DNA from 2 places in the Pseudomonas sp. GD03842 genome. Region 2 is predicted to be linked to the other one. Evidence: predicted binding sites of a transcription regulator. Region 2 holds the regulator's gene; the other holds the start of a gene.
What was found. The regulator sigma-54, encoded in region 2, starts transcription at its own class of promoters, with help from an activator protein. The targets are predictions, from matches to a motif close to ANTGGCATNNANNTTGCTNT.
Positions count from the first base shown of each region.

Region 1 (5,925 bases), on a different contig from region 2:
CTTGAGAAATGCGCCAGAACGCCCATAACTGATCGCGCCGTTGTCACTCATGACGAAAAAACCCTTCCCCTGAATCCGCATGTCCAACGCTCGTCCCGTATCGGACATCACGCCGCCTGCCTTGAAGTTCTGCGAAACATTGGCCAGACGCACCCCATCACCGACGGCATTGCCGCTGCCAAGCATCGATGAGGAATAGACGGCAGAGAACTCCGCCCGAGAGGATTTAAAGCCTGTTGTACCGACGTTGGCGATGTTGTTGCCCGCCACTTCCATTCGTTTATGGGCTGCATTCAACCCGGCAACCGCAATATTGAATGACATGAACACTCCCTGAGTCGTCAGCGACGACACTTGCGTCAATGCATGGATTTATTCGCGGGCAAAGGAATGCGCTCGGGTGTTGTTCGATCCGACGACATTCATTTGTCAGCGCGTTCGATCATCGCAAACACGGGAGTGGGAAATTTCTGGGTCGGGGGTGGGACGGCTCTTGATGTTTTTTCGGTGGGGAAGATCGTCGCCAGGCGTGCGGAGTGTGGGCTGCACGAATGAAAAAGCCCCTCGAAAGAGGGGCTCAGGGTGAAGCCTGTTCAAAGGACCGTGATCAGGTCATCTGGATGGTCGTCTGCAGGATGGTGCTCTCGGTCGAAATCGTTTTTGCGTTCGCCTGATAGTTACTTTGCGCCTTGATCAGTTGAACCAGTTCGCCGGTCAGGTCAACGTTGGATTCTTCCAGCGCCGATCCGGTAATGCTGCCCAGCGTACCCGACTCCGGCGCACCCGTGACCGGGATGCCCGACGCATAGGTTTGACGCCACATGGTGCCACCAGCCGGGGCCAGGCCCTGGGCGTTGGCGAATGTGGTCAGCGCCACTTGACCGATCACTTTGGACTGCCCGTTGGTGTAGTTGGCGAACAGGTTGCCACTGGAGTCCACGTTCATCGCGCTGATCTGGCCGGTGTAGTTACCGTCCTGGGTCTTGGAGATCGCGCCGCCAGCAGCGTTGGTCTGCGAGGTGGCCAGCATGTCCAGTTTCATTTCCTTGGAAGAGGCACCGTTGGCCACCCAAGTGGTGGTCGAACCGACCGTCTTGCTCTGCGCCGGTACCCAGCCGTGGAGGGTGAAGGTGCCGTCCGCGTTCACAACCACGCCAGAAGTCGAGGTCGGTGCCGGGCTGGTGATCAGGTTGCCAGCCGAATCGAACTTCAGCTGAGTCTGGTCTGCCTCGACCGCCGGCTCAGTGACCGGGTCCTGCATGTTGCGACCATCGATCAACGTGTACATGGTCCAGGAGTTGGTGTCGGTCTTGCGGAAATACTGCGACAGCGTGTGCTCGTTACCCTGACTGTCGTAGATCGGGGTGCTGAACGTCGACGTGTAGGTGGTGGTGTCGGCCGGATCGAACGCCGCGCCCGTCGAAATGGGCTTGGAGGAATCCAGGTTCGATTTGATGTTGATGTCACCGGTCGCTTTCGGCGGCATGTTCGAGGTATCGACCCGCAGGTTGGTCAGCACACCGGTCATCACGTTGCCGTTGGCATCGACGCCGTAGCCCTGCAGGTTGTTGCCGTTGTTGTCGATGATGTTGCCAGCGCTGTCGGTATGGAAATTACCGGCGCGGGTGTACAGCTTCTCGCCATTGTTGCTCAGCTGGAAGAAGCCGTTGCCGTTGATGGCCAGGTCCAGGTCGCGCCCGGTGCCCGTGGTCAGGGTGCCCTGCGTAAATTGCTGGGTCACCGCAGCGGTGTACACGCCGCTGCCGACGTTGGTACCGCCCGAGGTACCACGGATGGATTGGGCGTATTGGTCAGCGAATTCCGCGCGGGACGCCTTGAAGCCGACCGTCGCGACGTTGGCAATGTTGTTGCCCGCGACGTCGAGGCTTTTGTTCGCTGCGTAGAGCCCACTCAGACCGATATTGAAAGACATACTTCACTCCTGCGCCGTCGAGTCGGCTCTAGATCCCGATTTGTTGAACTTTGGACAAGGCAATGTTGGTGCCGTCGGCCAGATTGAGAGTCATTGCGCTGCCTGCCGAGCCCATGGTGACACTGGTCACCGTCGCGGGCAGGTAGGTGGTCAAGCCCGTCTTGGTGCCGTCCAGGGTGCCTTGCGCCTTGAAGCTGTAGTTGCCCGATGCCAGAGTATTGCCGGCCTCGTCCTTGCCATCCCAGGTAAAGCTGGCCTTGCCCGCCTTCTGCTCGCCCAGATCGATGGTGCGCACCACGCTGCCCGTACTGTCGTAGACGCTGACGGTGGTCAGGGTACTGGTCGAAGGCAGCACGACCTGGCCGGTCATTTCTTTGGCGGTGTCGACGTGGGTCGATCCGCCGTCGACGATCACCGAGCGGCCCACGAGGGACGAGGCCTGCAACGCTTGCGAGGACTGATACATGCCGCCGATCGCATCGACCGAGGTGTTCAGGTTCTGGATGGATTCCAGACTGCTGAACTGCGCCAGCTGCGCGACGAACTGGCTGTTGTCCTGTGGATCGAGCGGGTTCTGGTTCTGCATCTGGGTCACCAGCAATTGCAGAAACGCGTCTTTGCCCAGGCTGTTGGCACCTGTGGTGCTGTCGCCCGTCTTGTCCGACGTGGGCTTCTGCAGCGACTTGATGTAGTCGCTGGCGCTGGTGTCGTTGGTAACGGTCATTGCATGCGCCCCTTATCACTGACCCAGGGTCAGGACCTTCTGCATCATTGTTTTGGCGGTGTTCATGATTTCCGCGTTGGTCTGGAACGAACGGCTGGCCGAGATCATGTCGGCCATCTCATTGACCACGTTGACGTTCGGGTAATAGACATAGCCGTTCTTGTCAGCGGCCGGGTGATTGGGCTCGTAACGCGCTTCCAGGTTGGAAGGGTCTTCGATGATGCCCGCCACTTGTACCCCGGTGCCGGCCTGGCCCTGCTCTTCGAACAGCGAAGCACTGCCACCGGCTTGTTGGCCCTGGAACACAGTGGCGAACACCGGGTGCCGCGCGCGGTAGGTCTTGTCCAAGCTGGAGGAGACCGTTTCGGCGTTGGCGATGTTACTGGCGACGGTGTTCAGGCGAGTGTTCTGGGCACTCATGCCACTACCGGCAATATTGAAAACACTGGACAGGGACATGAATTATTCTCCGCGCAGGGCCGAAACCAGCCCTTTGAACTTACTGTTGAGCAAGGTGAAGCTGGCCTGGAAACCGACGGCGTTCTCGGCGTAGTTGGCGTTCTCCACCTGAGCATCGACGGTGTTCTGGTCCAGCGACGGCTGCGAGGGCGTGCGGTACAGCAAGCTCGCTTCGCCGGTGTCCATCCCTTGCGCCTCGATGTGGTGGGCGTTGGTGACATTCAGCGCAAAGGTACCGTTCTTGGCCTTGTCGCTTTCGGCGGCCAGCACCTTGGAGAAATCCAGGTCGCGCGCCTTGTAGTTCGGCGTGTCGGCGTTGGTGATGTTGTTGGCCAGCACCTCGGCACGTTGGGCGCGGAAATTCAGCGCCTTCTCGTGAATGCCCAGTGCGTTTTCGAAGCTGATGCTCATGTCGGGAAACCTTTATCGGTTGACCAGATGTTCGTGACTGCAAGTCGTTGAGCAAGGGCCGTGCCAACTCGGCGATGCACCGTATTTGCTGGCGTTTGGGGTGGGTGGCAACCTGATATGCCAGAAAAGCGGCAAGCGATTACCGCTGTGCATGGGCAAAGCGGCAATGCCCGCGCCGATTTTTTGCCGGTTGTCGAACGCCTGATGCCTGCATTCCGCGCGCATAAAAAACCCGGCAATCCGGCCGGGTTTTCGGTAGCTCGTCGTGCGCTTCACTTAGCCTGGTAAATGATCCCAGGGCTGCATTGCACCATCTGATAATGATCCGGCAGGCCGTTCAACGCCTCCGATGCCCCGAGGAACAGGTAGCCCCCTGGCTTCAACGTGGCGTGAATGCGCAGCAGGATGTCCTTCTTGACCTCGGCGGAGAAATAGATCAACACGTTCCGACAAAACACGATGTCGAACTTGCCCAGCGCCGCATAGCTGTCCAGCAGGTTGAACGAGCGGAACTCCACGCGACTCTTGATCGGCGCCTTGACCGTCCAGCGTCCGGGCGTTTTCTGATCGAAATAGCGCTGCAACCGATCGGGCGACAGGCCCCGGCCGATCGCAAGGCTGTCGTACTCCCCTGTCTTACAGTTATTGAGCATGCTGCCGGACAGGTCCGTCGCCACAATCTGCGCGCCGGCTTTCAACAAGCCAGGGTTGCTGCGCTCGAACTCATCGATCGACATCGACAACGAGTACGGCTCCTGCCCCGAAGAGCAGGCTGCCGACCAGATCCGCGGACGCAGGCCCGGACTGGCCTTGAGCTGCTCCGGCAACACCTTGCTCTTGAGCACCTCGAACGGATAGGTGTCTCGGAACCACAGGGTTTCGTTGGTGGTCATCGCATCCACCACCTGCTCACGCAGGCCACTGCGCGGCTGGCTCTGAATGCGCTGGATCAGTTCGCCCAAGGACTTGATGCCCTGCTGCTCCATCAGCTTGTTCAGGCGGCTGGAGACCAGATATTGCTTGTTTTCACCCAGCAAAATGCCACAGGCCTTTTCCAGGAAGCCCCGGAACTGCTCAAAATCCAAATTACCTGTAGACATGCCGCCTCTCAAATCATGTGAACAGCCGAGGAAGCGTTTCCTCAGCTGATGTCCGCCGCCCTGATACGATCTACCACTCTAGCCGCAAGATCGTCCGGCCGGAACTTGGCCAGAAAATCGTCGGCGCCCACCTTCTTGACCATCGCCTGGTTGAACACGCCCGACAGCGACGTGTGCAGCACGATGTGAAGCTTCTGCATACGCGGGTCGCTGCGAATTTCGGCGGTCAAGGTGTAGCCATCCATCTCCGGCATTTCAATGTCGGAGATCATCATCAGGAATTCTTCTTCGGGCTTTTTACCCTCGTCCACCAGTTTGCGCAGGTAATCGAGTGCCTGACGACCGTCATTCAACGCCGTCACTTCGACACCCACGGTTTCCAGGCAGCGCGTGACCTGTTTCCGCGCCACCGAGGAGTCGTCCACGGTCAGCACCCGCAGGGACAGCGCCTTATGCTGGACCTCTGCACTCACCACACCTGCGGAGATATTTTCCGAGACCGGCGCCACTTCGGCGAGGATCTTCTCCACGTCGATGATTTCCACCAACTGGTTATCGATCCGGGTCACCGCCGTGAGGTAGTGATCGCGACCGGTACCCTTGGGCGGTGGATGAATGGCTTCCCAGTTCATGTTCACGATGCGTTCGACCGAATGCACCAGGAAACCCTGAATCTTGGTGTTGTATTCGGTAATGATCACAAACGCATTATCGATGTTGCTCAGCGCCTTCGAGCCGGTGGCCAGCGCCAGATCGAGGATCGGAATGGTTCCGCCCCGGATGTTCGCCACTCCGCGCACAATCGGACTGGACTTGGGCATGAGGGTAAGTTTCGGGCACTGAAGCACCTCTTTTACCTTGAACACGTTGATCCCGTACAACTGCTTGCCGTCCAGACGGAACAGCAACAGTTCAAGGCGGTTCTGCCCCACCAGTTGAGTGCGCTGGTTCACTGAATCCAAAATACCAGCCATGCACTACCCTCCCCAAAAACGACCAATTGCGCAGTGCCGGATTGGCATGCGGCACGGGCCTTGCTATCTACCCGTCATGAGCATATTAACGACAGTATCCCGACACCTGACAAGCGCCAGCCGCCATTTCTTCGGCGTGCTGGCGGTCGTGTGCCTGCTGGGCGGCGCAAATGCTTGCCGCGCAGACAATGTGACGCTGCCTGAACAACTTATCGGCGTCACCCAGGGCTTTCTTGAATTCACTGTTGAAGACTATTTGGCCACCAGTCAGACCCAGGGGCGCTACGAGATTGAAGTCAAGCAACTCGACCCTCGCCTGCGCAT
Region 1 covers NZ_JAOCEA010000019.1:2,681-8,605, reverse strand. The annotation lists gene N5D61_RS22665 (flagellar hook protein FlgE) at 1-324, opposite strand, end outside; gene flgE (flagellar hook protein FlgE) at 608-1,933, opposite strand; gene flgD (flagellar hook assembly protein FlgD) at 1,962-2,657, opposite strand; gene flgC (flagellar basal body rod protein FlgC) at 2,673-3,116, opposite strand; gene flgB (flagellar basal body rod protein FlgB) at 3,120-3,527, opposite strand; gene cheR (protein-glutamate O-methyltransferase CheR) at 3,800-4,627, opposite strand; gene N5D61_RS22635 (chemotaxis protein CheV) at 4,669-5,601, opposite strand; gene flgA (flagellar basal body P-ring formation chaperone FlgA) at 5,678-5,925, shown strand, end outside.
Region 1: flgB (flagellar basal body rod protein FlgB) is a predicted target of sigma-54. The motif match lies at 3,576-3,595, and genes of this name have one in related genera.

Region 2 (5,925 bases):
GAACAGGTGGCCTACCTGGGCGATGATCTGCCGGATCTGCCGGTGATTCGCCGCGTCGGTCTGGGCATGGCGGTTGCCAACGCGGCCGGTTTCGTCCGCGAACATGCGGACGGCGTCACCCAGGCACGCGGCGGCGAAGGCGCTGCCCGGGAATTCTGCGAGTTGATCCTGAGCGCTCAGGGCAACCTCGAAGCGGCCCACGCCGCCTACTTATAGAAGTGCAATTATGCTGAGTAAACGGATTCGTACATTTCTGACATTCGGTGTCCTTGCCGCACTGCTTGCAGCGGCGGGCTACTGGAACATCAGCCCGGAAAGCTTCATGGACCAACCCAAGCCGGCCGTGGACGAAAGCGCGATCGACTACTATGCGACGAACGCCCACAGCATCCAGTACCTGGAAGACGGCTCGGTCCAGTACGACCTGACGGCGGACAAGGTGGAGCACCTCAAGGCCACAGACGTGACACTGATGACGACGCCTGTCCTGGCGATGTACCGCGGAACGGAATTTCCGTGGCATGTGAAAAGCGTGCGCGCTGAAGTCTCACCTGGCGGCGACCACGTCGAGCTGATCGACGATGTGCGCATCAACCGCACCGACGAAAAGAACCGCACCACGATCATCACCAGCACCCGCATGACCGTCTTCCCTCAGAAGCAATATGCGGAAACCGCGCAACCCGTTAGAATCGACGGATTTAACGGCGTGAGCACCGGTACGGGTATGAAGGCCTATCTAAAAGAAAGCAGGATTCACCTGCTATCGAATGCAAGAGGACAGTATGAGGCTCCTTAAAACCCTCCCTATTTTGCTCGGCTTGGGCGCAGCACTGGGAAGCGTGAGCGCCTGGGCTCTGCCGAACGATCAGGATCAGCCTATCCGTATCCAGGCCGACGACGCCCAGCTGGATGATAAACAAGGCATCGCCACCTACACCGGGAATGTGATCATTACCCAAGGCTCGATGAAGGTCACCGGCAACAAGGTGACCATGACGCGCACTCCGGCGGGCGACATCGACGTCGTGACTTCCGTGGGTAACCTTGCGTATTTCGAACAGCTGCAGACGGCAGGTGATCCGAAACCCGTTCAGGGCTGGGGCGTAACGATTCAGTACCATGCTCCGCAAAACCGGGTCGTGCTGATCGACAAGGCCAAGGTTGTCGACAAGGACAACAACACCACCCAGGGCGAGAAGATTGTCTATGACACCGTGCGCAAGCTGGCGAGCGCCGGCCGCGCCAACGGCAGCAAGGTCACCGAATCGCGCCCTCGCGTCGACATGGTGATCCAGCCGAAAAAGAAAACCGACCAGCAGAAGGCCCAGTAATGGCAACGCTGAAAGCCCAACACCTGGCCAAGTCCTACAAGGCTCGCCAGGTCGTCCGTGACGTCAGCCTGTCCATCGACAGCGGCCAGATCGTTGGCCTCCTGGGGCCGAACGGCGCAGGCAAGACGACCTGCTTCTACATGATCGTCGGCCTGGTGCAGGCCGATCAGGGCCGCGTGCTGATCGACGATCAGGATGTGAGCCATCAGCCCATGCACGGTCGCGCCCGCGCCGGTATTGGCTATCTGCCGCAGGAAGCCTCGATCTTCCGCAAGCTGTCGGTCTCGGACAACATCATGGCCATCCTCGAGACCCGCAAGGACCTCGACCGCGCCGGGCGTCGCAAGGAGCTGGAAAGCCTGCTCCAGGAATTTCACATCACCCACATCCGCGACAACCTGGGCATGAGCCTGTCGGGTGGTGAGCGCCGCCGTGTGGAAATTGCACGGGCCTTGGCCACCTCCCCCAAGTTCATCCTGCTGGACGAACCTTTCGCCGGTGTCGACCCTATCTCCGTTGGCGACATCAAGCAGATCATCCACCACCTGAAAGCGAAAGGCATCGGCGTTCTGATCACTGATCACAATGTCCGTGAAACGCTCGATATCTGCGAAACAGCCTACATCGTTAACGATGGGCAGCTCATCGCAGAGGGTGATGCCGAAACGATCCTTGCCAACCAATTGGTGAAGGAAGTGTACCTCGGCCACGAGTTCCGCCTTTAAAAGGCCGATGACGAGCGGGTGGCGAGTGAACGCAGCATGCGGCTCATCGCCAACCTCGCATTAACTGCCATCACACTCTAGGCAAACGAGCCGCTTTCAGGCATATAATTTGCTTAGTTTGGCGCCTCGGCGCCTCGTAGTGGATGGCGCGAGCGCGCCGGCGAATAAGGTATTAAGCCCCTGCCATGAAACCTTCGCTAGTCTTGAGAATGGGCCAGCAGCTGACGATGACGCCGCAGCTGCAACAGGCCATCCGCTTGCTCCAATTGTCGACGCTGGATCTTCAACAGGAAATCCAGGAGGCATTGGAATCCAACCCCATGCTGGAACGCCAGGAAGAAGGCGACGATTTCGACAACGCTGATCCCATGGCCGATAACGTCGAAGCCAAGCCAGCTGCCGACGTTCAAGAACCGACATACCAGGAATCTTCGACCACCACGGTCGACAATCTCGAAGACGGCGAATGGGGCGACAGCGAACGCATTCCCAACGAACTGCCCGTCGATACGGCGTGGGAAGACATCTACCAGACCAGCGCCAGCAGCCTGCCAAGCAACGATGACGATGAGTGGGACTTCACCACCCGCACCTCGGCGGGTGAGAGCCTGCAAAGCCATCTGCTCTGGCAGTTGAACCTGGCGCCCATGTCCGACACCGACCGCCTGATTGCCGTCACGCTGATCGACTGCATCAACAACCAGGGATATCTGGACGAGTCGCTGGAGGAATTGCTCGACGCATTCGATCCAGAACTCGACATCGAACTGGACGAAATCGAAGCCGTCCTGCACCGCATCCAGCAGTTCGAACCGGCTGGCGTCGGTGCTAGGACGCTGAGCGAATGCCTGCTGCTGCAATTGCGCCAGCTTCCGGTGAAGACCAAGTGGTTGGCCGAAGCCCAGCGACTGGTCAGCGACTACATCGATTTGCTGGGCAGCCGCGATTACGCGCAATTGATGCGCCGGATGAAAATCAAGGAAGACGACCTGCGTCAGGTCATCGAGCTGGTTCAGAGCCTCAATCCCCGCCCCGGCTCGCAGATCGAGTCGACCGAAGCCGAATACGTCGTGCCGGACGTCATCGTGCGCAAGGACAACGAACGTTGGCTGGTCGAACTCAACCAGGAGGCAGTGCCGCGCCTGCGGGTGAATCCTCAGTACGCCGGTTTCGTGCGTCGCGCCGACACCAGTGCGGACAACACCTTCATGCGCAATCAGTTGCAGGAAGCGCGCTGGTTCATCAAGAGCCTGCAAAGCCGGAACGAGACCCTCATGAAAGTGGCGACCCAGATCGTCGAGCATCAGAGGGGTTTCCTGGAATACGGCGACGAGGCAATGAAACCCTTGGTGCTGCATGACATCGCAGAAGCGGTGGGCATGCACGAATCGACGATTTCACGCGTGACCACGCAGAAATTCATGCACACGCCCCGTGGCATCTATGAACTGAAGTACTTCTTTTCCAGTCACGTCAGCACCTCCGAAGGCGGTGAATGCTCGTCCACGGCGATCCGCGCGATCATCAAGAAACTGGTTGCCGCGGAAAATCAGAAAAAGCCGTTGAGCGACAGCAAGATCGCTGGTTTACTGGAGGCACAAGGCATTCAAGTGGCGCGTCGCACCGTCGCCAAGTATCGCGAATCTCTCGGGATAGCGCCTTCGAGCGAACGTAAGCGACTGATGTAACGCCACAGCCACAGCGTTCCAGTGGCAGGCATCCAAGCCTGCCTCTTAATGCACTGGCAACGAAGGAGAAGCTGTATGCAAGTCAACATCAGTGGACACCAACTGGAAGTCACCAAGCCTCTGCGCGAGTACGTCGAGCTGAAGCTGAAGAAGCTCGAAGGGCACTTTGACAAGATTACGAACGTGCAGGTGACGATGGCCGTCGAGAAGCTCAAACAGAAGATCGAGGCCACCTTGCATATCCCTGGTGGAGAGGTGGTTGCCATTGCGGAACATGACGACATGTACGCGGCGATCGACCTGCTCACGGACAAGCTCGACAGACAATTGCTCAAGCATAAGGAAAAGCAGCAAAGCATCCTCAAGGGTGCGGCAGCTCGCTGATACTCCCCATCCATGATCCGACTTGAAAACATCCTGACCCCTGGCCGTTCCTTGGTGAACGTGCCAGGCGGCAGTAAAAAAGCCGTACTGGAACAGATCGCCAGACTGATCGGGCAGCAAGTGCCCGAGTTCGACTGGGAAACTGTGTACGAAAGCCTCATTGCCCGCGAAAAACTGGGCTCGACCGGTTTCGGAAACGGCATCGCCATTCCGCACTGTCGGCTCAAGGGATGCAGTGCGCCGGTCAGCGCGGTGCTCCATCTGGAGCGGCCTGTTGACTTCGATGCCATCGACGGCGCGCCTGTAGACCTGCTTTTCGTCCTGCTCGTGCCCGAAGCGGCAACCGATGCTCATCTGGAGCTGCTGCGCCAGATCGCCAGCATGCTCGATCGCGCCGACGTCCGCGCCAGCCTGCGCGCGGCCAAAAGTAGCGATGAGCTCTACAACGTTGTGCTCCACGTCCAGAACGGCCACTGATCATGCGCATGATCATCGTCAGCGGTCGCTCCGGCTCTGGCAAGAGTACGGCCCTCGATGTTCTTGAAGACAGCGGCTTCTACTGCGTCGACAATCTGCCGGCCGGGCTGCTGCCCGAGCTCGCCGAACGCGCATTGATCAACACTGAACTGGCCGAACCGCTGCTCGCGGTCTCCATAGACGCGCGCAACCTGCCGAGCCATTTGACCCGCTTCCCGCGCATGCTCGAAGAGGTCCGTGGCCGACATATTCGCTGCGACGTGCTGTTTCTGGACGCTGAAGAATCCACCCTTCTCAAACGCTTTTCCGAAACCCGTCGCCGTCACCCCCTGAGTAACGCGACACGCTCGTTGGCCGAGGCCATCCGCGACGAAAAAACGCTGCTAGGGCCGATCATCGACCTCGCCGACCTGACCATCGACACGACTCACCTGAACCTGTATCAGCTGCGCGACACTTTGAAGTTGCGACTGCTGAACAAACCTGAGCCCGGCACGGCTTTCCTGATCGAGTCGTTCGGATTCAAGCGGGGAATGCCGGTCGACGCCGACTTGGTGTTCGATGTGCGCTGCTTGCCCAATCCCTACTGGAAACCCGAACTGCGCGAGCAATCCGGGCTCGATCAGCCGGTTGCCGACTACCTTGCAGCCCAACCCGACGTCGAAGAGATGTTTCAGGACATCGCTTCCTATCTGACCAAATGGTTGCCGCGCTTCGCCGCCAGCAATCGAGCTTACGTCACCATTGCCATTGGCTGCACCGGCGGGCACCACCGCTCCGTCTACCTGACCGAACGTCTCGGCCAGGTGCTGCAGCAATCGCTCAAGAATGTTCAGGTCCGCCACCGCGACCTCAGCTGAAAGGACCCTTCACGCGATGCCCGCTCACCAAATCACCATCATCAACAAGCTGGGCTTGCATGCCCGGGCTGCCGCCAAATTCGTCGGCGTTGCCGGCAAGTATCCCTGCCAGATCCGTGTCGGCCGTTCTCCCGACAGCATGGTCGACGGCAAAAGCATCATGGCCGTCATGATGCTCGCTGCGGGGAAAGGCACCGAGATTCACCTTTTGACCGAGGGACAAGACGAGCAGGCTGCCCTGGAGGGCCTGATCGAGCTTATCAACAACAGGTTCGATGAGGGTGAGTGACACCAGTGGCCCTTGAGCTGTTCGCCCTCCCCGCTTGACGCTTTGAAACCTGCACTATTGCCGATTCTTCATCGTCTGAATGTGTCCCACCGCATACCTTCGCACATCAATTCGCCAAATTGGGATCCCTATACTTGATCATTCAAAGTGGTGGATCTTTAATTCATC
Region 2 covers NZ_JAOCEA010000004.1:214,524-220,448, reverse strand. The annotation lists gene N5D61_RS08110 (HAD family hydrolase) at 1-216, shown strand, start outside; gene lptC (LPS export ABC transporter periplasmic protein LptC) at 227-799, shown strand; gene lptA (lipopolysaccharide transport periplasmic protein LptA) at 786-1,334, shown strand; gene lptB (LPS export ABC transporter ATP-binding protein) at 1,334-2,059, shown strand; gene N5D61_RS08090 (RNA polymerase factor sigma-54) at 2,245-3,747, shown strand; gene raiA (ribosome-associated translation inhibitor RaiA) at 3,823-4,131, shown strand; gene ptsN (PTS IIA-like nitrogen regulatory protein PtsN) at 4,144-4,608, shown strand; gene rapZ (RNase adapter RapZ) at 4,611-5,468, shown strand; gene N5D61_RS08070 (HPr family phosphocarrier protein) at 5,485-5,757, shown strand.